3 regions of the Colwellia sp. SU-HH00943 genome follow, and region 3 is predicted to be linked to each of the others. Evidence: predicted binding sites of a transcription regulator. Region 3 holds the regulator's gene; each other region holds the start of a gene.
The links. Region 3 encodes LexA, which represses DNA repair genes until DNA is damaged. Its sites were predicted from a motif close to TACTGTATNNNNATACAGTA; they were not measured.
Positions count from the first base shown of each region.

Region 1: recA (recombinase RecA) is a predicted target of LexA. The motif match lies at 1,856-1,875, and genes of this name have one in related genera.
Region 2: AC27GZ_RS14260 (DNA recombination protein RmuC) is a predicted target of LexA. The motif match lies at 4,785-4,804, and genes of this name have one in related genera.

Region 1 covers NZ_BAAJLW010000001.1:228,223-238,405, forward strand. Annotated here, with positions in the region: gene AC27GZ_RS00935 (hypothetical protein) at 1-633, shown strand, start outside; gene recA (recombinase RecA) at 777-1,805, opposite strand; gene AC27GZ_RS00945 (hypothetical protein) at 2,331-3,836, shown strand; gene AC27GZ_RS00950 (ATP-binding protein) at 3,934-5,412, shown strand; gene AC27GZ_RS00955 (response regulator) at 5,430-6,134, shown strand; gene AC27GZ_RS00960 (substrate-binding periplasmic protein) at 6,131-6,910, opposite strand; gene AC27GZ_RS00965 (GTP cyclohydrolase II) at 7,015-7,614, opposite strand; gene AC27GZ_RS00970 (substrate-binding periplasmic protein) at 7,848-8,609, opposite strand; gene AC27GZ_RS00975 (hypothetical protein) at 8,804-9,337, opposite strand; gene AC27GZ_RS00980 (efflux RND transporter permease subunit) at 9,502-10,183, opposite strand, start outside.
Region 2 covers NZ_BAAJLW010000005.1:65,391-75,573, forward strand. Annotated here, with positions in the region: gene AC27GZ_RS14220 (serine/threonine protein kinase) at 1-237, shown strand, start outside; gene AC27GZ_RS14225 (hypothetical protein) at 242-682, shown strand; gene AC27GZ_RS14230 (hypothetical protein) at 876-1,256, shown strand; gene AC27GZ_RS14235 (DUF4823 domain-containing protein) at 1,578-2,099, shown strand; gene AC27GZ_RS14240 (hypothetical protein) at 2,150-2,464, shown strand; gene lipA (lipoyl synthase) at 2,573-3,553, opposite strand; gene lipB (lipoyl(octanoyl) transferase LipB) at 3,592-4,248, opposite strand; gene ybeD (DUF493 family protein YbeD) at 4,315-4,578, opposite strand; gene AC27GZ_RS14260 (DNA recombination protein RmuC) at 4,845-6,158, shown strand; gene AC27GZ_RS14265 (GGDEF domain-containing protein) at 6,171-7,247, opposite strand; gene AC27GZ_RS14270 (sodium-dependent transporter) at 7,271-8,605, opposite strand; gene AC27GZ_RS14275 (diguanylate cyclase domain-containing protein) at 8,695-10,158, opposite strand.
Region 3 covers NZ_BAAJLW010000001.1:959,249-969,431, forward strand. Annotated here, with positions in the region: gene cyoE (heme o synthase) at 1-213, opposite strand, end outside; gene AC27GZ_RS04180 (COX15/CtaA family protein) at 228-1,235, opposite strand; gene AC27GZ_RS04185 (hypothetical protein) at 1,237-1,830, opposite strand; gene AC27GZ_RS04190 (SURF1 family protein) at 1,832-2,623, opposite strand; gene AC27GZ_RS04195 (DUF2909 domain-containing protein) at 2,671-2,883, shown strand; gene AC27GZ_RS04200 (cytochrome c oxidase subunit 3) at 3,021-3,905, opposite strand; gene AC27GZ_RS04205 (cytochrome c oxidase assembly protein) at 3,955-4,524, opposite strand; gene ctaD (cytochrome c oxidase subunit I) at 4,527-6,128, opposite strand; gene coxB (cytochrome c oxidase subunit II) at 6,132-7,295, opposite strand; gene lexA (transcriptional repressor LexA) at 7,889-8,503, opposite strand; gene AC27GZ_RS04225 (energy transducer TonB) at 8,603-9,310, opposite strand; gene AC27GZ_RS04230 (RNA polymerase sigma factor) at 9,307-9,870, opposite strand; gene AC27GZ_RS04235 (energy transducer TonB) at 9,880-10,183, opposite strand, start outside.

The DNA of each region.
Region 1 (10,183 bases), 730 kb from region 3:
ATTGAAATCCCTTTTAGTGATATCTTTAAAAACCTAAACGCAGGTATTATTGGCGAACTTTACGCACAAAAAGGCAAGTGGCTGTATAGTTTACGCTTTGACTTTATGCGCGTTAGTACCAAAACAGATACTGAAGGGCTCACAGGTTCGATTACTGGCGGTGTTATTGCACCTGCACACAGAATTAAAACCACGTTACAAATGGCAGCCAATGACTTATTAGTGGGTTATGAAGTCTACCCTGGCTTACGCTTGTTAACGGGAGTTAGGCATATTCACGCCAATGCAGATCTTGATATTTATCCGTTATCAGATGAAGGCTTCATTAAAATAGAAAAATCATCTAATTTAGTAAAAACCAATGACTTTGACTGGTTAGTTGGCGCAACTTACCGTTACTGGTTTAGTGATGACTGGGGAATTTCGGCAGCGTTTGACACAAAAATCATCGGCGATAATGACAGAGATTTAGGATTTAATGCTCAAGCCATCTATCGCTTCGGTGGTTTACATAATGTTTGGATTGGCTATCGTTATTTGCAAATAGGTAATGACGATATTGAAAATGGCATCAAAACAGAAATCGACTTTATTCAACATGGTCCACAAATTGGTTGGGCATTTACCTTCTAATGTACTATTTAATATACCTTTTAATTTACCCTGCAATTAAGCTTGAAGTGGCTTGTTTCAGGGCGGATAAAAGCCACAAAAAAAACCTTTACTGGTGAGTAAAGGTTTTTGATTTTCAGTACGCGACAGTATTTTCGCTAGGCTTATTCAGCAACTTCTACTTCTTGCTCAGCTGATGTGTTTGACTTATTTAAAAACATAGCGCGTAATTTGCTATCTACATCTTCAGCCATGTCAGTGTGCTCTTCTAAATATTTCACAGCATTAGCTTTACCTTGACCAATACGTTCGCCATTACAGCTATACCATGCACCTGATTTTTCCACAAAACCATTCTTAACACCTAAGTCTATTAACTCACCTAAGTTGTTAATACCTGCGCCATATAAAATTTGGAACTCTGTTTGTTTAAATGGTGGGGCAATTTTATTTTTTACCACTTTCACTCGGGTTTCATTACCGACAATTTCATCACCATTTTTTACAGCACCAATTCGACGAATATCTAAACGCACTGACGCATAGAATTTTAATGCATTACCACCTGTTGTTGTTTCTGGATTGCCAAACATAACACCAATTTTCATACGAATTTGGTTGATAAAAATCAGCATGGTGTTAGATTTTTTCAGGTTACTGGTTAATTTGCGCATAGCTTGAGAAAGCATACGTGCTTGCAGACCCATGTGCGAATCACCCATATCTCCTTCAATTTCTGCTTTTGGTGTTAGGGCAGCAACCGAGTCAACAACAATCACATCAATAGCACCAGAGCGCGTTAACATATCAACAATCTCTAACGCTTGCTCACCTGTATCAGGCTGAGAAACCAATAGCTCGTTAATGTTTACGCCTAACTTTTCCGCATAAATAGGATCAAGCGCATGTTCAGCATCAACAAAGGCACAAACCTTACCTTCTTTTTGCGCCTGAGCAATAACTTCTAGGGTAAGTGTCGTTTTACCGCTTGATTCAGGGCCATAAATTTCCACAACACGACCTAGTGGCAAACCACCAGCACCTAGTGCAATATCTAACCCTAAAGAGCCTGTAGAAATAGTTTCTACATCCATTGTATTGTTGTCGCCTAACTTCATAATTGAGCCTTTACCAAATTGACGCTCAATTTGTCCAAGGGCGGCGGCGAGTGCTTTTTCTTTATCGTCTTTCATGTGTTGCTCCACAAATCTTTATGGGTTATTTCGTTTAGATGAGCTCAGTATACTGTAAGTTCGTACAGTATCAAGTTTTTTTATAACTTTTTTTATTTTTAATATTTTTCCTAATAAAGCATACTTTCAAGCCATTGTTTTTTATTGATAATTTAACGCTTAATAACTTTTTATTTTTTTTTGCTAAAAAGTTACTTTCGGGTATTCACAGTAATTTATGGCTTTTTCATACAGTATTTTTTTAGCGTTTTTACAGTAGTCTCTTTATTAAAGAATGAAATGTGTTTTCTTTGTGTGTTTTTGCCTTATCAGCTTATAAAAAAACATTGCTTTTATTATTATGGCCACCTGTATTAATTCTGGACAAACCAGTCTCCACTAGCCCTGTAACAGTATTTGTTATTGACGCTGACTCACATTAATACACCAAAAAAACCATCAAAAGTGATATCACATTTATCACAATATTCTGATTTGTTTGAGTTATTTCTGATGGTTAGATTTTATGTTTTAAAGGAAACAGTAATGAATTATAAAGCTCACTTATCGACATTGTTTAAAATGCCATTAATTTTCACCTCTATTGCCTTATTAGCATTAACGGGTTGCGATTCCAGTGATGGAGATGATGACGAAACGAATACGGGTTATTTCCAATTGTATAACACATCATCAAGTGCTCCTGCTATCTACTTAACGGTAGATCAAGAAGATGATGATGACTTTGATGAAAATACTCATACCGGTATTGCTTATACCAATATCAGTAGCAGATTAACCTATAGCAAAGATACTTATGATATTGAACTTGCTTGGAAAGATGAAGATTATGATCTTGAACTTATCTACGAAAGCCAAGTAACTATCAAAAAGAACACCAATACCTTCATTGCCATCGCTGAAGATATATCTGCTCCTGCTATTCATATTTTTGATATAGCCGTTAGAGATGATGATGAAATAAGTGATGATAGTGATGACGATGTATTTAATATACGCTTTTTAAATATGCACCCAGAATCGAGCGGTGTTGATATTTACATGTCTGAATCAGATGAAACCTTCAACGAGGCTGAATTAGTTGGTCAAGTGACTTATGGCGAATTAAGTGACAACCAAAAAATGGAGCAAGACAGCTATGTTTTCTATATTACCGAAGCAGGAAGCGATGACATTATTTTCACTTCTACAGACATTTCATTCCCTTATGCGTCCGAATATATTGTTTCTGTTCGTGATAATAAAGGTGCCGGTTCATCACCCTACGTCATGGATATCATAGGTACATCATCAATAGGTGAATATGCTGACGTAAATTCTGAAGCCGCTTTTAGAATATATAATGGCATCATAGAACATGAATTATTACCCCAATACCAAAGCACAATTGATTTACATGTAGATGGCATTGATGACAGCCCTGAGGTTGCTGGTCTTGGCTTTAATGAGTTGAGTGAAAAAATTCAAACAGAATTTGGCGACTACAGCATAAACCTAGTTGCATCAGGGGATAACACACCTATCATTGAAAACCACTTACTGACTTTAAATGAAAACAGCGATAAAACAGTTTTCTTTTATTTAACAGAAGATAATGTTGATGACGATGGCGATGGTAATGTTGATGAAGACGGGGACGGTATTGTTGATGAAATTGAAATTTCCGTAAATTCGCTCGTTGTGAATAACAGCCTAAACGAAAGTATTTATACGCATCAAATTAACATTATTAACTTAATTGACACGGATGATTTTAGCTCGGTAGATGTATACTTTGTTCGAAGCAATGAAATTATTGATACTGCCGAAAATTCATTAGGTGTCGCGTATATTGTGCCCAACTCAATCACCTTAATTAATAATACTTACAGCGTTTATGTGATTGCCACCATTAAAAGCTCTGATGTCATCATCAATAGTTTTGAATTAACACTCGATGAAACCAGTAAAGATCAGTTTTTAATTCTCGAAACAGATGAAAATACGGCTACAGGTTATAGATCGACCTTAACAGATCAAATGGTGGACTAGCTGACGAGTAGCTAAGTAGTATTACCTTGCTTTAATTACTCAAGCTATATAATACTATGAAGTTACTCATATTATATCCCTGATATACAGGTCACTAATGCGCATAAAAATAGCCTACAAATTACTCATTGCCAACCTCAGTATTATTTTATTGTTAGTGTTGGTAATGCAGGTAATTAGTTACTTTTCAAACAGGGAAGTTCTCAATGACTTTATCAGTGATATCGAAGAGCAAGTACTCGAGGGTATCACTGATAAAATAATTGATGAATATATAAATGAAGGCTCTTTGGCAATATTTCAGCAAAAGCCTAAGCTGTTAAAAGAAATCGTCTCTAGGCAAATCCGAGACACTAAGCCCATGTTAAGTAAACCTCACAAAGGCCCAAACTTTGACAACAGACCTCCCCATAGAAAACCACCTTTTGGCGAACGACCAAATCGTCGCCCACCGAAGGGGCCTGACAAGCATCTTCCTGAAAAACTAACCAATGACTTTTTCAAGCGTCTAAGTTTACTCGATGCTAAAGAACAGCTCGTTATTCAAGCTAGCACAAAAGATGATGTAATGTTCAGTAAAGCATTAGTGCTAAACAATCAAACTCTTGGCTGGATAACCCTCAATAAAAAGCAAATAAAAACCAATCCATTAGCTACATTTTATATCGAAAAACAGTTACGTATGAGCTATTGGGTAGGAAGTATAGGAGTGCTTATTGCAGCCTTAATCAGCTTCTTTTTATCTCGTCATATAACTGCGCCCATTACGTTATTGACCACAGCCGCCACGCAAATAGCTCAACGGGATTTTTCCACTCGCATTAAGGTGAAGACTAATGATGAATTTAAAGAGTTAGCTCGTAATGTTAATAATATTTCCAAAGCTTTGGCTAAATATGATGGTCAACAAAAACAGTGGCTCATGGACATATCACATGAGTTAAGGACACCATTAACAGTTTTAGACGGTGAAGTAGAGGCATTACTCGATGGAATAACCCCTATAGATAAGCAAGCAATAAAGTCTTTACAAGAAGAAATTACAATACTGATGCGTTTAGTGAATGATCTTCATGATTTAACCGTTATCGATAAAATCGCATTTGAATGCCAGCAAGACGATATTGACTTAACAGAGTTACTTAACTTACAAGTGAACAAATATCAGAAAAAGTTTCAAGATCGAAATATTAAATTAATTAGTCTTCTCCTCAACGACGCTATAGTCGTCAAAGGTGACCAAGCTAGATTGAGCCAAGTCATGCAGAATATCTTAGAAAATGGCCTGCGTTATATCAGTTCACCAGGAAGTTTAACCGTATCAACAATTATCTCAGTCCAAGTGATTGAAGTTGTTTTTCATGATACTGGTCCAGGTGTCAGTGAAGATGCATTGCCAAAATTATTTAACCGACTTTACCGAACCGACGGCTCTAGAAACCGAAAAACCGGCGGTGCTGGTTTAGGTTTAGCAATTTGTAAAAATATCATTGAAGCTCATCACGGCGAGATATTCGCTAAACAAAATGACCAAGGCGGCTTATCTATTCATATACGCCTTCCTATCCCACTTTGAAGATAAACACCAAGAACATGGCTAAAAATCACATTTTACTCATCGAAGATGAAATCAAAATAGCGACGCTGATAGGAAAATATCTCAGTTTAGATGGATATGAGTTCACACATGTTGCAGATGGGGGTAAAGCAATTCAAAGCTTTCAATCATGCCAAGCAGATCTGATTGTTTTAGACTTAATGTTACCCAACATGAATGGCATAGAAATTTGTAAAGCTATCCGCAAAACAAGTAACGTGCCGGTGATCATGCTAACCGCTCGTGTTGAAGAAATAGATAAATTAATCGGTTTTGATGTTGGCGCTGACGACTATGTTTGCAAACCCTTTAAGCCAAAAGAGGTGATGGCGAGAATAAAAGCTATTTTGCACCGCTGTAGCCAAACTTTCCAAAATCAATCCGCAAAGTTAACCTCGGGCGATATCAAAATAGATATTACCAGTCATCAAGTTTTCGTGAAGAATAATGAAGTGATTTTAACTTTTAATGAGTTTAATTTATTAAAAATATTCTTAGAGTTTCCTGGCAAAGTATACTCACGCCAAGAATTATTAAAAATCACCCAAGGAAAATATTTTGAAAGTTATGAACGAACCATTGACTCTCATATCAAAAACTTGCGGAAAAAATTAACCAAAGCGGCTCCGAATACTCAACACATTAAGTCTATCTATGGTGTTGGCTACCAATATGTAGCACAAGCCGATAACGCTGATTAAAAAACTAAAATATCATCCTCTATCTCAACTTTTATGCCTAACTCCTGAAAAATTTTAAACTGCCACTTTATTGAGATAGCGTTTAGAATTCCATTCTCTTTAATACGCTTAAAACCCTCTTGCCATTTACTCATTAATGCTTGAGATGTTCCTTTTTTTGACATAGCGAGATAAACATCAGATTGCTTGATTTTATATATCGCTTTAAATTTTTGGATATCTATAGCTAATGACTGAGATAAATAAGACAAGCCTTGGTTTTCATAAGCGATAGCTTCTACACGCCCCACCAGCAAACGCCGAACATTTTGCTCATGTTGTGTTACTGAATATATATTCTCAAACCCTTGATTGATTAACCACTCTTCGCGGACATCTCCCCTAACAACGCCAATTAATGGCAGTGATTTTAAATCAGCTACATTGTTAATCACTATATTTGAGTCACTTAAAGTAAAAATACTCCATTGTTTTTCCATGACCTTAGCTAACCAGTGCAATTTATTTTCTCTTAAATTTGTTCGAGAGAAACTAAATAGCACCACATTAGGTAAATGCTCCGCGATATAGAGCGCCCTCGCTTCAGGAACAAACTCAATGTTTGCAGTGTTATTTATTTCAGTTTGAATGGCTTTAACAATATCCACCACATAACCTTCTGCTTCGCCTTGTGCATTAACAAAACTCGCTGGAGGCTCATTAACCGCAATAATACGTACCTCTTCAGCGATGACAGGTAAACAAAAGAAAAGCCAACATAATAAATATCTAATAATATAGCCCTACCTAATAGAAGTTAGCCCTACCTAATAGAAGTTAGTCAATATAGTTGCCATTAGCCCGATATTGATAAGCATAGCAGAAAGTTAAAAACAGACACTTAATCGAAGGTTAACTTATGACCAGCATTAGACACTTTAGCTTTAAGATAATCTTCATTACCTGCTTTGATATGAGTAGATGTATTCACTTCCTCCTCAATCGTTATGCCATAGTCTGTTAACGATTTAACCTTTTTAGGGTTGTTGGTCATGAGTTTTACTCGTGACACTTTAAGTGCTTCAAGCATTTGACCCGCTTCAGTAAAATCTCTTAGGTCATCACCAAAGCCTAAATGATTATTGGCTTGATAAGTATTCATACCTTCTGACTGAAGTTTATAAGCGTCTATTTTATTATATAAACCTATGCCACGGCCTTCTTGTCTAAGATACAAAATGATACCTCCAACAGTCGCCATGTGATTTATTGCTTCATCGAGTTGCTCGCCACAATCACAGCGAGAAGAGTGGAAGACATCCCCGGTTAAGCATTCAGAGTGAACCCTAACCAGCGGCACGTCTTGTAATTGATCCGCTTGCCCTAAAATTAAAGCAATATGCTCTTTATCAGAAACCAAGCCATTAAAAGAGACCATTTCAGCGGGTATTTGGCTGTTAGCGCCCACCTTTAATGAAATTCTTGTACGTATATCAGCCATCGCTATTTATCTTCTAACCTAAAAGTTAACTCTTATCTTATTATAGCGATTATACCTCAAATATTTATACTGAACTGATGAATATTAGTGATATTGTAAATATTTGGTGAAGAGTAAATTAATGCTAAATGAAATAAGTATTTCACCAATACAGAGCGGTTTAAAGTAGTAGCAAAAAGATATATCAATGATTGCATACCCAGATGAAGCAACTATGGGCGCAGATGATTCCTTTAATACTCAGCTAAAGGTAATTGATAACGGGCTTTTATCGATATACGTTGCTGAACAATTTCATCAAAGGCTTTTTGGTAAGTATCTACCACCGCATCAGGAGTGTTGATATTAAACGCTAAATAATTCCCAATTTTATTAACCTGCCAGACTTGTTCATAGTCATTAGGATCAAAATTAAGCTGTTTTGCCATGTGCGCAAAACCATGAATTGAAACAACAATCATATCAACACGATCTGACTGCATCATTAAAAATGCTTGCTTTAACTGAGACACTGTTGCCATATTTGAAGAAGGAAAGCCCACTTGGCGTAAAGATATCTCTGAAATATCTCCTTCAACCGTTGCGACAGTATGATAAAAAATTTGGCCTAAACTGTTAAAGTTAAACTGCTTTGATTTTTTCGCCATCAGCACATGAGTAGAGTTAAAAATAGGGCCAACCCATTTAAAGAATTTCTCACGAGATTGTGTTCTAGACATGGTGAATAAGGCTGTATTCTTTTTATCTAAAGTAAATCGATAACCACGCGCCCAAGGTACCATTTGAATTTCTTGTTCTGGAATAGCTAAGCGTTGCCATATAGCTTTTAAGGTATCAACAGAAATACCTTTAAGCTGGTCACCTTCAACATAATTCGCTGGCGGATAGTTTTCAGTATAAAAAGTGATATTCTCAACAGCTTGTTCTGCAAGTAGTTTTACCGATAACAGCATAGTAAAAAGAATTAACAGAGTTTTGGAAAAAATAACTTTCATTAGTAGCTAAGCTCAAATTTTTATTAAATTAACACCATTTAACCAACAATAACGCAGTCGGTGCCTTAACTGCTACATTTCTTGCTCGTTCCTTAGCATGTTCAGCTATTTATTAAGTCACCAATGTGCAGACAACTTAACAAGCTTGCGAAGGGTTTAGCCAACAAGCTTGTTAACAACACATACTAATCAGATTAATCTCTCATCAATTTAGATCGAAATTGCAGTGTTTTCTCAGCAATATCACGATCTTCAATATAAAAACTTTTATCAACACAAGTATTATTATATGTATCAATTAAGGCATTAAAAGCAACTAACTCTTTATCAAGTTTAGTTTCTTGCACAACTAAATCAGCATTTAACTCATTATACTTGTCTATTTTAGCATTAAATTGATCTATTTCACGTTGACTCGTATCGTCTAAAGTTTTTTCTTCTTTATCGATTAATTTCCCTAAATCTTCATACTGAGTGAGCACTTTATTATAATGCTTTTCCCCTGCTCCATAAGTTTGCTCTGTATCTTCAATACGTTTTTCAGATTTCAAGCACTGTAATACTGCAGCTTGCGACATAATATCACTACTATACACTTTCTTTGCGCCAAGCAGAGCTAAGCCAGCAGCCGTAGAGGCTCCACTTTTTTTATTCTTCGACTTTGCCTCTACAACTGTACTCAATGCAACAAAGCAAACAAGTGTTACGGCGAATAATAATTTATGCATCCTAATTCCTTAATCTGATATTCATTCTGTTAAAGTATAAAAACCTTTAACCAATGGCGATAGTCTAAGCTTTTATAAACCTAGCAGCTAAAGTTAATTTTACCCATTTACAGGAGGGAAAGGCGAGCTAATTTTTTATACTCGCTCACCAATGTCCTGTACTTCTATTCTGTGCTATTAATGTGTTGTCTTGTCAATCGTTCAAGGGTTCTAACACGCCACAGGTAGTAAATAGCAGGTAACACAATTAAGGTTAACATAACGGCACTTGCCATGCCGCCAACCATGGGTGCTGCAATTCGACTCATGACTTCAGATCCTGTACCTGTACCATAAAGTATAGGCATCAACCCTATTATAATGGTTGCAACTGTCATCATAACCGGACGTATACGCATACCTGCACCTTCCATAACAGCATGCGCCAATTTCTGGGGAGTAAATGGCCGATTAGCTTGCTCGCATTCCTCTTTAGCGCTTTGATAGGCTTGATTAAGGTATACCAGCATAATTACTCCTATTTCTACCGCCACCCCTGCAAGTGCAATAAAACCAACGCCAACCGCAACGGAGAAGTTAAAACCTTCTATATACATTAACCAAAGACCACCAATCATAGCCATCGGTAAGGTGACAATAATAATCGCTACTTCACTCAATGACCGGAAATTCAAATAAAGTAAGATAACAATAATTGCAAAGGTTAACGGCAACACATACATAAGCTTGTCTTTCGCTCGTTCCATATATTCGTATTGCCCAGCCCAAGTTATAGAGTAACCGCTTGGCAGTACGAGATTTTCAGCCAAATATGATTTAGCGTTTTCAACATAGCTGCCAACATCA
Region 2 (10,183 bases), on a different contig from region 3:
GTGTTAAGCTATGTTGGGTCAAAACAACAAGATGGTGTCGAAGTAGAATCATCAAGTGAGCAGAAGTATCAAATACATTTTGATAGCGAAGAAAAATTATCAGCTTTATTTACCTCACTAAACACGGCTGGTTTTTCTTTTCCTGTTTTTGCAGAGCTTAAAGAGCAGCAGTTGTTAATTTGTTTAACGTCCATGTCTCGCGCAGATATGAAAACATCTAGCCATCAAGGAGAATAAACCGATGTTAAAATTACCTACTATGCTATTCACGTTTTTTTCTTCAGCTTTTTTCATGATGCTTTCGGCATTTGCTTTTGCTGAGCAAAGTTCCCTTCCTGATTGGGTTTTAAATCCAGTTGTTGAAGAAGGTATAGCGACTTCAAGTTGTGTGAAACGAAATGAAAATATATTAATAGCGACCCGAGATGCACAGTCTCAGGCGTTATTATATCTTGCACAACAAATTGACACTAGAGTCACTACTATTGATCAAGAGTATAAAAAACAAGAACAAACAAGCACTGATACTGCACAGGAGTCTAGTCCTACGGATGTTAGCCAACAAATTACTCAGCAACAACTTAATCAAGTCAAACAAGTTAAATGGGGTTTAGTTACCATAGGTAATGATGAGCATGTTTGTGTGATGATGATGCTACAGGCTGATAATATTTTTGGTTAATGTTGATGAAAATTTTTGTCAATCATTAAGAGTTAAGGTGTTATTTTTTACTTAGTTTATTCTTAGGTCTAATATGGTATCTGATGTAGCATCGAATCAGCTATTGTAAGTAATGAAGTAATAAGGGCGTAAAAATTACTGTTAATCAGGATAATGTTAAATGCGATAAGCATAAATAAGGAGAAGCTTTAATATGAAATATGGATATCAATTAATTTTACTATTACTCGTCACCATTTTATCTGCGGTGGGGTGTTCGTCTATTCAATTTAACACTAATGCTGGCGATTATGCACAGGGTCAAATACGTAAAGCTGTTGTTGATGAATATACAAATTATGAAGTATGGGAGCTAGGTGGCCAACAACTAGGGTACGTAGAAACAAATTACTGCCAAAAGGATTTTGAAGTAACCCAACCGACTAAACATGCATTTATCTCTGAATTAAAAGTGAAAACTCAACTCTTGGGAGGTAATGCCTTGGTTTTTGATTCATGCCTTGTTAATAAAACTACAGCAACTTGTAACACACATACTCTCTGTAAAGGGATGGCTTACTTAGTCACTTATTAGATATAAGTTAAACCATACACGGCAGTTGATAGTTACTTTGAGTATTCACAGGCTTTAAATGAACAAACACGGTGAAATTCTATATCATCAAAGAAAATGTTGAAAGTGATGCAAAAATATTTACATAGGTTAGTAAAGCGTTATCTTGGCTTGAGAGTTGTAAATAGTTATTAATGCCTTAACGAGAAAACTCTTTAGAGAAAATGTTTATTATTCGTTTTGTTCATGGGACTGATGATATTTTGATAAAAAAGTCAGTTGTTCAGATTAGTGAGCAGCTGTGTTATTGCGATAAACTTAGTAGTAAAAAAGGAAAGATAAATGAATCGTAATTTTGTAGTTTCAAGCTTAGCAGTAGTTATGCTTTCTGCTTGTAGTGCATCATATATGCATAATGAAAATAAAGCGCCGGACATTAAACTTGATACGAGTGTAAGTGTGTTGATTTCAACCCCTGCAAATGGTCATTATGGAGAGCGTGAATATACTAGCTCAGGAGATATGACAGCTAAAATTATTAGAGCAGTATTTGCTAAGCATGCAAGCGCTGCCTATATCACCACAAAATGTACTGGCAAAGCCTGTTTGGATACTATAGATAGTGATAAATATGGCTACTATGTAGAGCCTATTATTTTACACTGGGAAGACAGAGCAACTGAATGGTCAGGTAAACCTGATAAGGTTGAAATTCAACTTATCACTTACGACACAAAGACTAAGCAACAAATCAGTAATACGACGTATTCGGGCGAAAGTAAGTGGTTAACATTAGGGGGTGATCACCCACAAGATCTGCTTGAAGAGCCTACAGCTAAATATATTAACTCTTTATATCAGTAGTTTTAGCGAATAGCAGAGTGTCGATGTAACATTGTTGTAGGAAAATAAATATGAAAAAGACAGGAATGAAAAGTGCTTATAGCCTGTTATTTATTGCGCTGTTTTCATTTGGAAGTCAAAGTCAGAGCCAAAGTGAAGAGAAGAACCAGCAAACAGACACTTTGTGTGAACAATACACTTGGAGTAGCGTGTTAGCATTAGTGGAGCCACACCTTGATGATATTTTGTACGTCGCATTAGTTATGCAAGGGCAAAGCTCTGAGTATAATGTTTCTGTCGCAGCAGAGCAGGCTATGGATGAGTCTTTACCGGATGAGGTAAAGGAAATACTTAACGCTATCATTGACGCGGGTTGTCAAAGCTAAACTGAGTTTACTTTATTAAAGTGATATGAACATGGTGAAAATATAAAAGAGGCACATAGGTATCATTCTATGTGCCTCTTTCAATTAGATAAGTTTTATTTTAAGAATTTACTTAACTTCTTCACCTGCTGCTTGCTTGTCCGCATGGTATGAAGAACGGACTAACGGCCCACATGCGGCATGTTCAAAGCCCATTTTCGTGGCTTCTTCTTGGAACATGGCAAAGTCATCAGGATGTACATAACGCTCTACAGGTAGATGATCTTTACTGGGTTGTAAATACTGACCTATAGTTAACATAGTCACGCCATGGCTACGTAAATCACGCATAACTTCAAGAATTTCTTCGTTAGTTTCACCAAGACCAACCATTAAACCTGATTTAGTCGGTACACCGGGGTTTGCTTCACCAAATTTTTTCAATAAATCCAATGACCATTGGTAGTTAGCACCCGGTCTAGCTTTGGTATATAGGCGAGGAGCCGTTTCCATATTGTGGTTGAACACATGAGGTGGGTGCTGGTTTAAAATATCTAATGCTCTGTCCATACGCCCTCTAAAATCAGGCACTAAAATTTCAATTTTAGTATTGGGGGCTTGCTCATTGATTTCTTTAACACAGTCTGCAAATTGTTGTGCGCCACCATCACGTAAATCGTCACGGTCTACCGAAGTGATTACCACGTATTTTAGTGCCATATCTTTCAGGCTCATGGCTAATTTTTTAGGCTCTTCAGGATCTGCCGCTAATGGACGACCATGACCAACATCACAAAAAGGGCAGCGGCGTGTACAAATATCCCCTAAAATCATAAAGGTAGCTGTACCGTGGTTAAAGCATTCTGACAGATTAGGACAAGAAGCTTCTTCACAAACAGAATGAAGATTATGTTTTCTTAAGTTTGCTTTTATGCCGTCAATACGTTCACTAGAGCGAGGTAGCTTAATACGAAGCCAATCTGGCTTTCTTAGCATACTGTCGCGTGTTGAAGGTACTACTTTGATCGGGATATGCGCCATTTTATCGGCATCACGTAGTTTGGTACCGGGGGCAATTCTTGCTGATTTTACTACTGTTTTGTCAGTCATAACTTAATGTGCTCTATTGCTGCTTAAGACATATAAACTTAGGCTATTTTACTCATTGTTGGTAAGCCACTCTTATTGGTTACTTCACTTGCTGATAATAATGCTGTTAAGTGTTTCACAAGTACTTTGCTTGACTCTTCAGTACTTTGAGGGCCCTTGATATCACAGGTTTGTATCATTTCTAATCCGGCATAACCACACGGGTTTATTCGTAAAAAAGGGGCTAAATCCATGTTTACATTTAACGCTAAACCATGAAATGAACAGCCTTTACGAACGCGTAGCCCTAATGACGCTACTTTTTTATCATCAACATAAACGCCGGGGGCGTCAGCTTTCGGGTAAGCTTTAATGTTGTAATCGTTAAGTGCGGCAACAATGGCTTTTTCAATTAACGTCACTAATTGACGCACACCCATTTTTCGACGCTTTAAGTTTATCATAAAGTAAATCACTTGCTGGCCTGGGCCGTGATAAGTCACTTGACCACCGCGATCGACTTTAACGACTTCAATGTCACCGGGCATTAATAAATGCTCAGCTTTGCCTGCTTGCCCTTGGGTAAAAACAGGTGGGTGTTCTACTAACCAAAGTTCGTCTAATGTACTTTCGTCTCTATTATCAGTAAACGTTTGCATGGCATGCCAAACTTGGCTGTAATCCATGGTTTCAAGTTGACGGATGACTAAAGGCATATTAGCTAATGGCTCTGGCACAGAAATTCTCTTTGTAGATTGATGTTATAAAACTTAGGTTAAAAGCTATAAAACGTAACGTACCTGTTCGATAGCATTTAGGGTTTTATATACTTTTTCTATATGCTCTTTGCTCGTAACTCGTACAGGAATCGACACAGAGTGATAGTTTCCTTTTGAACTTGGCGTAATTTTCGTGGTGTAGTCACCCGGTGTGTGTTTTTGAAGTTCGGCAATAATTAAATCGGGTAGTTCATCACAGGCAACGCCCATCACTTTAAAGTTTAATACTGTCGGAAATTCTAATAGTTCGTCGAAATGGGTTTTCATCTTGTTCTCAATCTTGGGTCAACAGACCAATAGCCAAATGCAGCTTTTGCCAATTTTAATGCAATTAGTAAATGCATGAGATAAAAGCTGGCTAGTTAATTGCGCAGTATTTTACCACTAATCTAGTTAAAAGTGCTAATAGAGTGTGATGAGATATCAGTAAAGGTTCTAAAAAACTAGTAGCAAAGTAAAAGGTATGATTTAATAACTGTTATTATTTACAGTGTTTGCCTTGTTTATGAGTATTAGTTTATGAGTGTTGCTTTATGAATATAGACTTTAGCTTGTTTGACCCAGCAGCTTTACTGCTTGTTTGCGTGTTAATTTTGTTAGTTGTGCTAATTGTTATATTTTGGCAAAACGTTCGCATTAAGCAACTATCAGAAAAAATACAATCAGTGACCACGCATTTTGATAATGCTGCGGTCAATGAGCAGCATTATCTAACGCAATTAATGGATAAACAGCAATTACAACTTCGGAATGTTTTTGAGCAGCAGATGGCTGATTTGCGTATAAAACTGTTGAGGGAATTAAGTGGACAAAAAGAGCAACTTAATCAGAATCAAAATCAAGCATTAGATCAGTTAATTCTTCATTTAAATAAAGCCACTCAGGCTAGTCGAGAAGAGCTCAGTAAATCTTTAAGTTTAAGTAGCGAACACATGGCAAAACGTATTGATGCGCTAACTCTGAGCACCGACTTACGTCTTAAAGAAATTAGTCATGGAGTTGAAAAACGGTTGAGTGAAGGTTTTGAGAAAACCACCAAAACCTTTAGTGATATTCTACAACGTTTAGCCTTGATTGATGATGCACAGAAAAAGATCACGGATTTGTCTAATAATGTTGTTAGCTTACAAGAGGTTTTAAACGATAAACGCTCACGAGGCGCGTTTGGGGAAGTACAACTCAATAGTTTAATTCGTAATGTTTTACCTGAGCAAAGCTTTAAATTACAGCATACGCTATCAAACGGGAAAATTGCGGATTGTGTTTTATTTTTACCTGAGCCAACAGGTAATGTCGTTATCGACTCTAAATTTCCGTTAGAAAGTTACCGTACTATGATGGATGTTGAGCAAGATGAATTATCGCGAAAAGCAGCGCAACGACAATTTAAAGTAGATATTAAAAAGCACATTAACGATATTAGTGACAAGTACTTGATTGACAAAGAAACGGCTGATGGTGCCATTATGTTTATCCCTGCTGAAGCTATCTTTGCTGAGATTCATGGTCATCAAAATGACTTGGTTGAGTATGCGAATAAGAAGCGTGTTTGGTTAGCCTCACCAACAACCTTGATGGCTATTTTAACAACGGCCCGTTCGGTATTAAAAGATGAAGCAACTCGTAGTCAAATTCATATAATTCAAGCTCATTTGTCACATTTATCACAAGATTTTTATCGCTTTAAAGGTCGCTTTGCTAATTTAGCTAAGCATATTGATCAGGCTGCTAGTGATGTAAAACAAATTCATACATCTGCTGATAAAATATCGACTCGATTTGAAAAGATAGAACAGGTTGATTTACAAATAGTGGATGAGCCAGATACTATGCTGACGAATAATTAACCTGAGTTAAGGTTAATTAGCTGTTTCAACAGAGTTACCGCCATGTTGCTTAGCTCGGTACAGTGCTTTATCGGCTTCAACCATCAGGCTTTTCAAAGTGTCAGAGCAAGTAGTTTTGCTACTAACACCAATACTAATTCGACATTGAAAAGCATCGCCTTCAGGCGGGTTTATGGTGTGTTCTCTTATTGATAGTTGTATACGTTGTGCAATTGTTTTCGCTTCTGGTAGCGTGGTATCGGCTAATGCAATGACAAACTCATCACCGCCCACACGAGCAAAACAGTCGTGGGCACGACAATGATTTTTAATTTGTTGGCTAACTTCCACCAAAGATAAATCACCAATATGATGGCCATAACTATCGTTGATTTTTTTGAAGTCATCAAAATCAACCAACATTATGCTAAACGGGCGTTGAAGTTTGTTTGCCATGGCTAACGTGTTGTTTGCGTGTTCAAAGAAGTAGTGCCTGTTATGTATTTTTGTTAATGAGTCAATGGTTGCTTGCCTAGTAAGTTTTAATTCATTGGCTTCAATTTCATTGGCAAATAAGGTTAAAACAAGAATTACTTCCAACATATTAAAGAAAAACACTGACTGATAAATTAAATGATTCATTTCGTCACTTAATTCAATGATAGGGGTGAGATTTAGCGTGTTTTCACAATAAAAGAACAGGGCGATAGCGATTATGCTTAAGGCTATTTTTTCAATTTTTTCTTTTAACTCGAAAAGCAAGAAAGAGCCAGTAGGAACGAGAAAAAAGTACAAGTGAAAGCCTGTTTTATTAGTCACGTAAATATTGGTACAAACCACTAAATGCACCATTAACACCGAAAAAAACCATAATTTACTGGCTTTGTGAGCATTGTATTTATTAAAAATCAGGCTAATGCTATAGGCAAAAACAAATATGGTATTGATAAAAGCGACTAAAGGCTCATCTAAAATAAAAATATAATTTAGGGTATACAGAGCAGATAGTGCCATTGTAAGCAAAGTAACAATATTGGTTATCTTTACTTTGTTGGCGACGTTAAACGGCTGGTAGTCTGTGCCTAAGTTAATTAAGGTTTTAAATGTCATTTTGTGTTTTAAACTTTTATTGCCTAAAAAGCAGTATTAAAGAAAACGATAATAAGTAAAGCAGGACAAATAAAGCGTAAATAAAAACCAAAGAGTTTTAATTTTTTATCTTTTTTCAATTGCCCTAAATCTGTAATTTTATTGCCTCGCTGCCAAATCCAACCAACTACGATAAAGTAAAATAGTGACATTAATGGCTGTAAAATGGTTGTTAGTAACTGAATCACTAGGCCAAATAGCGCCTCGAAATTCATAATTATTAACATGCTAGTAATAATAACAATAGTCGATACTAAATTAGTTGCTTTTTTTCTGCTGATATTTTTTGCTTCTACTAAGTATGCAACCACCACTTCTGTTGCTGAAATAGTCGAGGTGAGCGCTGCAATGGCAAGTAAGGTAAATAAGGTAAAGGTCAGAATTAAACCGATAATGCCAAATTGACTAAATAGCGAAGGTAGGATCTGAAAAATCATTTGTCCTTGACCGATAAGCTTGCCATCTTCAAACACTTGCTGGCCATGATGTAAAGCGACAAAAAGAGCTGGGATTATGAGTAAGCCGGCGATAAAAGCTATGAAGGTATCCAATGCTGCAATTGATAGCACTAATTTGCCAATATCTTGATCTTTTTTCATGTAGGAGCCGTAAACCATCATAGAGCCAACGCCTATCGCTAATGAAAAAAACGCTTGCCCCATAGCGGCAATAATTAGGTTCGCATCAGTAATTTGTGTGAAGTCAGGAATAAGGTATGTTTCTACACCTTTCATGGCGCCTTCTTGCTGTAATATATAAATAATCAGTGCGATTAACATCACTAACAATAATGGCATTAACCGAGATGACCAGCGCTCTATGCCTTGATGAACACCTTGGTGAATAATAGCTGCTGTCAGTACAATAAAAATTGGGGTAAAAATAACATTGCGCCATGTACTTGAGCTTGCCAGCCATTGAGCACTTTGGTTTAAGCCAACTAATTCAGCTACAGGGCTTAAACTGTGGGCTATCATCCAGCCTGCGACAATAGTATAAAAACTTAGCATCATCAGTGCACCAATAATACCAATTATGCCAGCACTTTCCCCAGCCTTAGCGAACCGCTCACCACAAGCTTTTTTTAAGGCTGCCACTGGGTTTGTTTGCATTTGGTTACCAATAAATATTTCGGCATATAGTGCAGGTAATGCCAGTAATACTGTGACGATTAAATAGACTAATAAAAATGCGCCACCGCCATTGTTTGCCGCTTGAGTTGGAAAACCCCATATATTACCTAACCCGATAGCTGCTCCAGCAGAAGCGAGCACAAAACCTAGGCGAGAATGAAAAGAATCACGAGTAGTAGTAGACATAGAAAACGTTATAATACTTAAGGTGCTGTAAGCTTACCCAGTAATAAAGATTTAGGGAAGAGCTAAGTCACTAATGTATGCGTTTCAGGCTAGTTTGGTGCTTGGCAGATTTGATTTCTGCCTAGTTGTTTCGCTTGATAAAGCGCTTGATCAGCTCGCTCAAAACAATTCAAGATATTTTCCTTACTTTGATGCTCAGCTATGCCAAAGCTACAAGAGAGCTTTTTACAATAAGGAAAAGTGTATTCATTAATTGCTTTTTGTATTCTGGAGCTTAATTGTACTGCACTTTTGATATTAGATTGTTTTGAAACAATAACAAATTCTTCACCACCCCAACGGGCCAGTAGATCAGTTTCTCGGATGTGCTGACTCAATATATTTGATAACACCATCAAAATTTGATCTCCCGCACTGTGACCATACTTATCATTAATATCTTTAAAATAATCAATATCAATAATAATTAAGGTAACACCTTCTTTATGCTCTCTATGATCTTGAGCGAGTTTTTCATTGAAGTATTGGCGATTATACAGCTTTGTTAAAGGATCATGGTTAGCCGCATATTTTAGCTTTTTATTGGCTGTTTCTAACTCAGTTTTAAGTTTATTTAAGCTATTGTTTTTCTCTTCTAACGTTAAGTTATACCGCTTGATAAAGTAATGTCGTGTTAATAGGCAGAAAAACAAGATTGAAACAATTGCTATGCTTTGTATCCAAAGTTTGTAATCAGTTTGTTTGATCACTTTGATGTTATGCCATTTACGGTAAATTTCTAAGCGTTTACTTTCTGTTATGCTCGCAATAGCTTGATTTATTTGAGGCAGCAGATGTTGTTTTGATTTTATTACTGCCAGCTTTAACCTATCTTCTGGTCCAGCCCAACCAGCAATTTTAAGCTTGGTTAAGCCTTTTTCTCTTATTTGGTTATTCACTGAAAGCATTGAACCAATAAATAGTTTTACTTTTCCACTTGATACATAATTTAAGCCTTGTTGCTCAGTATCAACATACGTTAGCTGAATATTTGGGAAATACTGTTGGATGTATTCTATTAGTCGATAGCCTTTTACAATGGCAACACTTCTATTTTCGATATGCGTTAAATCTTGTAAGAAAGGCTCATCTCTTAAAGAGACTAGAACGTTAGGGGCAGTGAAGTAAGTTTGGCTAAAGCTAAGAAATTTTTTGCGTTTTTCACTGATATTTAACATGGGTGTTAAATGACAATGACCACTTTTAAGTAACTCTAGTGTTTCTACCCAAGAGCTTGTTTGAATGAGCTTTAATTTTATGCCTGTATAGGCGGCAAAATAATTGAGGTAATCACTTGAGATACCTATATGTTTTTGGTTTTCTAATCCTTCATAAGGTTGCCAACTTGGATCAATACAATAGTTGATTATTTGCTGTTCAGCATTATGGTTTAAATCTGATGTACTTTTTGACCAAGCGCTTGTTGTAGAAAAGCAGCTAAGCAATATCAGCAGCTTTATCCTAAACGCTGTTTTTTTTGTTATGCAATGAGAGAGCAGTTGATGAAAATCCATTTTACTTCATAGCTGTTATTATTGA
Region 3 (10,183 bases):
AATGGCTGCAGCGGCCGACGATAACAAAGCAATGCCTAACATTGCTGGAATAAATACTTGCCATGGTAAGCCTCCAGGTACCGACAAACTCATACCTACCACAGCAGTAAGTACTAACAAAGCTACCACTCTTGGTTTCGTTATATCGTAATAAGCCTTCCATTTAGAAAAACTGATAGCAGACGTTTTAGTATCGACAATTACTTTACTCATATTCATTATTCCTACTAAATTTTACGACGTAGTCGGTAAGTTAGCGCAATTAACGTCAGCATTAAACAAGCTGCGACAATGTTATGCCCTACCGCAACAGACAAGGGCAGTGAAAACCAAATATTACTAATGCCTAAAATAACCTGCGTTACCAGTGCAAAAGCAACAATAAGTGCTGAGGTTCTAAAGATTTTAGTTTGTGCTTTTATATAAATCATTACCAACAGCCAGGCTAAATACAAAGTAGTAATGATGGCGCCAAATCTATGTACAACATGAATTGTCACCCTTTCATAATGGGTTAAATGACCATATTCATAGGTTTCACGTTCAGGTGGCACTAGATCAAACGATCGCTCAAAAGTTAATTGCTCTTGCCAGCCAGATTGGCAAATTGGTAACTCAACACAGCTTAACGCGGCATAATTAGCCGACGTCCAGCCACCTAGCGCGATTTGAATGCTCAATATCACAATACCAATCAAGCCATATCGACCATATTTTTTGACATGCCAATCGCCTTGATTGATTCGATGTGGTTTTAGTCGTAAATGCAATAAAAACAATAACGATAAAGTGGTAAAACCACCAATTAGGTGTGCCATAACAACAATAGGCATCAGTTTCATGGTAACAGTCCACATACCTAGTATTGCTTGAAATATTACAACCGCTAAAATCAGTAAGGGCAGTCGTAAAGGAGTCCCTTGACTACGTTGTTTAAAAGACAAAATAGCAATGGCCAAAATGAGTAAACCAAGTGCACCGGCAAAATAGCGGTGGATCATTTCATTCCACGCTTTTTCTGGCTCTACTTTACTGTCAGGGTATGCTTGCTCTGCAATCGCTATTTGCTCTGCGGTTTCAGGAACATCTATTAAACCATAACAAGTGGGCCAATCTGGGCAACCTAATCCCGCATGCGTTAACCGTGTGTAAGCCCCTAAGCTGACAACGACCAAAGCCAATAAAATACTGACAAAAACCAGTCTTCTAATGGTGTAATTACTATGCTCAATCATATTATCCCACCTTAGAGTATTTTAATAACTTCTTCATATCAGTCATAATTTGCTTACCAAAAAGCGATAGTTGCTCATTATCTTCTGGGACAGTATGACTTAAGAAAATGTTACCAAGTGGGTCAACAATATATACCTGAGAAGCTTCTAATAGTTGCGAATTAGCTAACGACATAGTCACTAACTGCCATTGGCTTTTAGCTAATTGTTGGCTTTGCTCTTCAGAAAATGGACTTTGATAGATTGCTACAGGGGTGATTCGGGGCATTTCTTTACCCAAAGCAACATAAGTATTATGCACAACCTCCATGGTCTTTTCGCACTCAAGATCACATGTTATTGGCAAGTGGTAAAGTATCAGCCACTGTTGATTAAATTCCGGTTTGTCGATCCCTAACTTAGTTAAGGTTAATTCATTGTTTAATAAGGTACCTTTGTTCGTAACGCCAGTTGCCAACCACTGTCCATCTAATGCAAATTTAGCCAACAAAATAGGTAAGGCAAAAACAATAATTATTAATAATAAACTTCGACGATTTTTTTTCTGTGTTATCGGGGGCGCTTCAATAAGATTTTCATCAGGTACTGAACTCATACTAGGTTACCTTACTTCTATTTTTATTATGTTTTAACTTTGAGCCAAACTTTGCCCAAAGCATCAGTATTAACCACGCTAACGCTAAGCTGAACCATTGAAAAGCATAGCCGCGATGTTTCTCGGGAGGCATTACTATTGGTTGCCAGTTTTTTTCAAAACCCAGTGCTTCATTTTTATCTAAATAAACAACAAAGGGCAATAGCTTGCGACCAATTAATGTTGAAAATTTATCCAATTCAATTTGCTGAACTCTTAAAGGCCAAGTTACTTGCTCAAACACTTGTTCTTGTAATAGCACGCCAGACTCAATAATACGCACATGACCATTAAATGCATTATCACCTTTTAAAGCCACTATATCGGGTAATTCCTGACGATTTACTGAGCCTTTTACCCAGCCTAGGTTAACCAAAACGGCATTACTCTCTGTTTCAGCTACCTGATAAACCCGATACCCTAAACGCCCGTTATTCACTTGGTTGTCTAATAAAAACACTTGTTCTTGGTTAAAACGACCCTTGATATAAACCGGATAGTCATTTACGGCTGCGTAGCTACTTTGTTTATTGGCCAGTGTTACCACCTGCGCTAATGATAAAGCTTGCTGTGAAGCTAATTTTTCAATTTGTAAAAGTCGCTGCTCTTTTTCTACTGCGCGAGCACTTTGCCAAAGTCCAAGCTTTACTAATGCTGAAAAAACAAGCACAGTGAGTAAAAACCAAAATATTGTGTACTTATTGAATAAACTTTTGCCCTGCTTTTGAGCAGTCGGTGATTGGCAATTTGGCATGAAGAAGAAAATCCTTACAACAAGTTAACACTTAGGATATTGAATATATGCTTTTTAAAATAGTTATTGTGACGCTACTATTCTTTATGATTTACAACCTATTTCGTGCTTTATGGCTAATGAATAAAAAGCCCGAGCCAGAGCAGCCGCCCATGAGTAAATATATTGGGCGCCGATTAATCTTCTCTGTCGCCATTGTCGTTTTATTATTAATAGGTATATTAACCGGCTTAATCACCCCAAACCCACGACCTTATTAATTTAGTTATAAATATTTCTCACTTTAATATGTTTTTGCAAAGATAAACTTACTAGAGCAAAGAGAAGGCACGGAGTTGACGCTAGTCAATGAGTACCTTCGATGAAGCTATAGTGTGTTTACCGAAGCAAGAAACTATTAAAGGATGTAGACGAAGACAAATAGTAAAACCCACACCACATCAACAAAATGCCAGTACCAACTTGCCGCTTGAAAGGCAAAGTGATTATCTGGGGTAAAATGCCCCTTCAACACCCTAAAAAACATCACAATCAGCATAATACAGCCGAGTGTTACATGCATACCGTGAAAACCCGTCAACATATAAAACGTATTACCGTAAATACCACTGGTTAAATACAGCTGCATTTCTTCAGAATAGCCATGCGCATACTCTTGTACTTGAAAGTACATAAAAGTAACACCTAGAAGTATCGTAATACCTAACCAAACTTTTAGTTGCGGTCGTTTATTTTGCTCTAACGCTACATGAGCAAAATGCGCGGTAATTGATGACGTTAATAATAAAATGGTATTAAGTAATGGTAGACCATACCAACCCATAGCAGTTGTTTCAGTTCCATCAGGTGTCTTAATCAATGGCCAACTCGCGGTAAACTCTGGCCATAAAACTGCCGCCGTTTCAGCATTATTTCCAGCACCATCTAACCAAGGCACCGCAAAAACACGCGCATAAAAAAGCGCACCAAAGAAAGCCGCAAAAAACATCACTTCAGAAAAAATAAACCAACTCATGCCTTGTCTGAATGAGTTATCCATCTGGTGGCTATACTTACCAGACATAGATTCATTGATTACATTACTAAACCAACCAACAACCATATAAATAATCAGTGCAATACCCGCCAGTAATAAATAACCACCAAAACCACTGACATTATTTTTTATATCACTAACATAGTTTGCTGCGCCAACAGCAATCATAAAGAGTGCAATGGCACCAACAATTGGCCAGTGACTTTGCGCCGGCACATAATAACTTTCGTATTCTTTTGTTGTCATTCTTGTTTCCTCTTTCTTATCAAGAGATTTATTAAGCGTTAGGCTTTAACTACGAATCAACTTTTTCGCTAATGTCATACAAAGTATATGACAAAGTTAGTGTAGTAATTTCAGGTGGTAACTCTCTGTCCACATAAAATTGCAGCCCCATTTCAACGTCTTCACCAGCTTGCAATGGTTGTTGGGTAAAACAAAAACATTCTATTTTTTGAAAATAATTTGCAGCTAACCCTGGTGACACTGATGGTACTGCTTGCCCAACAATTTCACGCTTCGATTCATTTTTTGCATAAAAATTAACAAATTTCATTTCTCCCGGATGAACCTCAATCTCATTTATTGTCGGTTCAAATTGCCAAGGAACTCCCTTAGCATTACGGGTAATAAACTGCACTTTAACGGTACGAGACATATCTATGCCATCATCATTATAAGTGGCAGCTGAAGTATTTGTTTTACCATTCAAGCCAGTAATATCACAAAACACGTCATATAAAGGTACTAAAGCAAAACCAAATCCAAACATAGCAAAGACTACAAGCACGAGTTTTTTCGTCACGCGTGTGTTGTCTTGTGCTTTCACTACTTGATTAGTCTCTTGCTCTGTACCTTTTTCCATGATTAATCAACCTTCGGTGGTGTACTAAACGTGTGATACGGTGCTGGACTTGCTACAGTCCACTCTAAACCTTCAGCACCTTCCCATGGTTTAGCAGGTGCTTTCTCTCCACCTTTAATACACTTGATAACCACCGCTAAGAAAATTAACTGTGATAAACCAAAAGCAAAACCACCAATACTGACCCATTTATTAAAGTCTGCGAACTGTAAAGCATAGTCAGGAATACGACGTGGCATACCGGCTAGCCCTAAGAAATGCATAGGGAAGAACAATAAATTCACTGAAATTAACGAACACCAAAAGTGCCATTTTGACAATGTTTCACTGTACATGTGACCTGTCCATTTTGGCAGCCAATAGTATGCACCCGCATAAATAGAGAATAGCGAGCCTGTTACCAGTACATAGTGAAAATGCGCTACAACAAAGTAAGTATCGTGATATTGAAAATCAACCGGTGTTAACGCCAACATCAATCCAGAAAAACCACCAATAGTGAATAAGATGACAAAAGCTATAGAGAACATCATCGGCATTTCAAAGGTCATTGAACCACGCCACATCGTTGCAACCCAGTTAAAAACCTTCACGCCAGTTGGCACCGCAATGAGCATAGTGCAATACATGAAGAATAACTCCCCAAATAGCGGCATACCTGTGGTAAACATATGGTGCGCCCAAACAATAAACGATAATAATGCAATAGACGCTGTGGCATACACCATCGAGCTATAACCAAATAGCTTTTTACGTGCAAATGCCGGAATGATTGTTGAAACAATGCCAAAAGCCGGCAATATCATAATGTAAACTTCGGGGTGACCAAAGAACCAAAATATATGTTGGAACATCACTGGATCACCACCACCTGCGGCATCGAAAAAGCTGGTACCGAAATAAGTATCAGTTAAAAGCATGGTGACCACACCGGCTAGCACCGGCATTACGGCAATCAATAAATAAGCTGTGATGAAAAAGGTCCACACAAACAAAGGCATCTTCATGTAGGTCATGCCAGGAGCACGTAAATTCATGATAGTAACAACAATGTTGATAGCCCCCATGATTGAAGAAATACCCATGATATGCACTGCAAAAACAAAGAATGCGGTACTACCATTAGAATAGGTGGTTGATAACGGTGCGTAAAATGTCCAACCATAGTTTGGTGCACCACTTTCCATAAAGAAAGAAGAAAGTAGGATGGCAAATGCAAACGGAAGTATCCAAAAACTCCAGTTATTCATACGTGGTAATGCCATATCTGGAGCACCTATCATCATAGGTAGCATCCAGTTTGCAAAACCAGTGAACGCTGGCATTATCGCGCCAAAGACCATGATCAAACCATGAACTGTAGTTAACTGATTAAAAAAGTCAGGCTCAACTATTTGTAAACCAGGCTGAAATAGCTCAGCACGGATCACCATAGCTAGTGCACCGCCTACTAAGAGCATAATAAAAGAGAACCATAAATATAACGTACCTATATCTTTATGGTTGGTGGTATATAACCAACGTTTTAAACCTGTCATTTTGTGGTCATGATGATCATCGTTATGCGCGTCATCAAGCGATTCATTTATCGTATCTGTTGTCATGTTTTACTCCCCGCTTGCCGCTTTAACATCTGAACTTTGAACTAAATCACCCGTATCATTTCCCCAAGCATTACGCTCGTAGGTAACAACAGCAGCGACTTCAGCTAAACTCAACTGTTTACCAAATGGTGGCATCATGCCTTTACCATCTTGTATTAACTTAATATGCTCAGCGATACTGCCTTGCGTAGCAACAGGGCTTCCTTTAAGTGCAGGGAATGTTGGTGGTAATCCTAAACCTGTCGGTTGATGACATGCCGCACAATGAGCCATATAGATTGACTCTCCAAGTTCCATCAATTCTTCTTTTGACATTGATGCGCTTAACGAGGCTTTCTCTGCATCAGCTGCTTGTGCAACTAACGCTTTTTGCTCATTAATCCATAGTGCGTAATCTTCTTCAGATTTAACTTCAACAACAATAGGCATGTAGCCGTGATCTTTACCACATAGCTCAGCACATTGACCGCGATAAATGCCTGGCACATCAACTTTAGTCCATGCTTCATTTATAAAGCCTGGGTTAGCATCTTGTTTCACTGCAAAAGCAGGAACCCACCAAGAGTGAATAACATCATCAGAAGTAATTAAAAAACGTACTTTTTTGTTCACTGGAATAACGAGCGGTTTATCTACTTCAAGTAAGTAATTTTCATTCTTACTTGAGCCCGTACCACCAAAGGTACCGTTTTGATTTTCATATTCTTCACGTGGTGTTGATAATACTGAAAAATACTCAATATCTTGATCAAAGTACTTATAATGCCACTTCCATTGAGAACCCGTTACTTGCACGGTAATATCAGAATTGTCATTATTTTCCATATCAATCAATGTACTGGTAGCCGGAACGGCCATGGCTATAAGAATAATGATAGGAATTGCGGTCCAAAGTATTTCAACTTTTGTACTTTCATGAAAATCTGCAGCTTTAGCGCCTTTTGATTTACGATGAAACACCATTGACCAGAACATGGCACCAAACACTATGACACCAATAGCAGTACAAATATAAAGTGCAAGCATGTGTAAGTCATACACTTCTTTACTAACTGCTGTAACCCCTTTAGTCAGATTTAACTGTGAATCTGCCCAAGCTGTACAAGAAAGCAGACTACCAAACCAAAGTCCCCCTCCCAACAACCAACGTTGGATACTTCTTTTCACTCAACCTCTCCTCTATTATTACCCATTCAAGGTGAAGAACAGTGTCAGGACTTTTCCTCGCTTAAAACAGGATATAAAAAATAGAAAACAGAAATGCAGTTTTGTACATCACAACTCATCAAACTGATTATCTGTTAATTTTGTTATTATATTTTTAGTAAATTAACTGACGCCGAGCTGTAATTTCTTTAGCTAAAGATAGACTTACTATGAAATTTAGTTACCGAAAGCACGCTAACGTCTTATTGTTTTTATACAGTTATTTTTTGTTCGATTACTGCTCTAGAATCACTCAAAACTTGATCTAGGTCAAACAATATTTTGCGTATAAAAAAATAAACACTAGTAATTTCAATAGAGTAAGAACTCTAAGCTTAAGCTTAAGCCCTACAGGGATAGGATGTGACAATTTGACACAGGTAAAATAATAAATTTTCACTTTTGATCAAATAACAACCAAACTATGGTTATTTGTTATACAGAGAAGAGATGAGATTTAACAAAGGAAAGTTAAGCGACGAATTATTTTATCACCGTCGCTCATTTATAGACTTGTTGTAAAAAGATAAACTTTAACGCAATATTTCTAATAATTACATCCAGCTACCGTTACGGATAATGCCAACAGCGATGCCTTCAATATTGAATTCTTGGCAAGTAAGATCAACTTTTATCGGAGAGAATGCTTCATTTTCAGCATGTAAATAAACAACATTCCCTTCACGTTTAAAACGTTTCACCGTCACATCATTTTCAACACGGGCAACCACAACTTGGCCATTTTGCACATCAGTCGTTTGGTGAACGGCTAATAAGTCACCATCTAATATACCGATATCCTGCATACTTTCACCATTAACTCGCAGTAAATAATCCGCTGCAGGATGGAATAAATTACCATCCATTTGATAATGATCTTCAACATGTTCTTCCGCTAAAATTGGCTCACCCGCAGCAACTCGACCAATCAAAGGCAAGCCCTCTTCTTCGATCAATTCCTCAGCTAATCGAATGCCTCGCGACGTGCCTGGCAGCATTTCAATATAACCTTTTTTAGCTAAAGCTTTTAAATGCTCTTCAGCAGCATTAGCTGATTTAAAACCAAAAAATTCTGCAATTTCAGCACGTGTAGGCGGCATACCCGTATCATTAATCGCTTCTTTGATCAGATCAAAAATCTGTTGTTGGCGATTCGTTAAAGGCTTCAGTTCGTTTATAGCTGACATATGCTTTTCCTTTCTCGGCAAAGTCCTGTATTTATTTACAACTGTTAGTATATACAGCCTTTTAAGAAACGCAAGAGTTTACTAGTAAGTATTAAAATCAAAAATTATTTCATAATATGCTTCATAATGATCACTTGGCGAATAACGCCATTGAGAAAGAGCTTTTACTGCCGAACTTTTCAACTCACGTCCAACGTTACTAGAAACCACATTAATTCCCTGAACTTCTCCACTAGGCGATACTCGATAACGTAATCGAATCTCACCTGCTTCATTTTCTCTCCTCGCTTTTACTGAAAACTTAGGCATAACTTTAAACATCGGTTCAAGTAATAGCTTTGGCTCTTTTATTTTAGCAATGCTAATAAACTGAATTTCCGGCCTGCTTATTTGTAATGTTGTATTCTCATTTGTAAAACTGGGTATTCGAGGAGGTGTTGCTTGAGGCGTTTCCTTGTCTAGAGGTTGAGGTGTCGGTGGTAAAGGTTTTCTTACATGGATAACTTCTTCAGTAGTTTCATCTTGTTTATCTTTCTTTACATTTACGGTATGAGTTGTGTTTACTTGATTACGGTATGACTGAGGCTCAGTTGCAAGTTGGCCGATTATAGCCAAAATACCAAAGGAAGCACTACCACCTAAAAGAATAATAGATATCCACTTTGTAAAACTAAATTTCTGATCTCGACTTTTAGTATTTAAGTGCATACTCACAGAAGGAGCACTAATTTCACTTTTTCTTTGTTGATAAAGCTGTGAAACTTCTTTATCAAACTTCTCTTCGCTCATAACTTAGATCCTAAAGCGGCTTTTATATGTTTACGTGCATAACGCAATCGGCTTTTAACCGTTTCGAAATTTTCATCCACTAATTGGCATATCTCTATTACTGAAAACCCTTCCTGCTGAAAAATAAAGGCTTCCTTTTGATAAAAAGGTAATTGTTTTATTGCCTCATTAAAACTGCTAAGTCGATCTTGCTCCGAGAGTGAATGTTCTAATTGTTCAATTTCCAACAATTCATCCGTTAACTCTTGCCATTGCCACTTCTGTTGCCGACGAAGTTCATCAATTAAGGTATTTCGCGCAATGGTAAATAGCCAACTTTTCACATTAGTATATTGACTTGCCTTATTAGCATTCATAACCTTAAGCCAAGTTGATTGCAGAACATCTTCAGCAACCTCTTTATCAGATAATGACAATAAATAATGATAAATTGATACATTAAATTGCTCTACTAGCAAGGTTAGAAAGTGGCTATTACCAGTAGAGTAATATTGACTCAATAATTTTTCAGGGCTAATAGTAGGGTTTAACCAGCCCTTAATCATTGACGGTAACTTCAAATACACACCTTAAATACTTTTCGACATATTAAAGTCTAGTTGTACGGTAAAGTTATACTGTGCTACTTGTTTACCATCAACTGATTTAGCACGATATTTCCATTTTTTTAGAGCTCGCTTTGCTTCTTTATCAAAAATACGCTTAGGTTCAGAGTCTAAAACTTTAATATTCACAACTTCACCAATGGCACTAATATCAAAAGCCAAAACCACCCAACCTTCAATTCCATTACGAACAGCGTCGATTGGATATTTTGGGTTAACCCTTACTATTGGCCTAGCTTCTCCATTAGATATATTATTCATTGGTGAA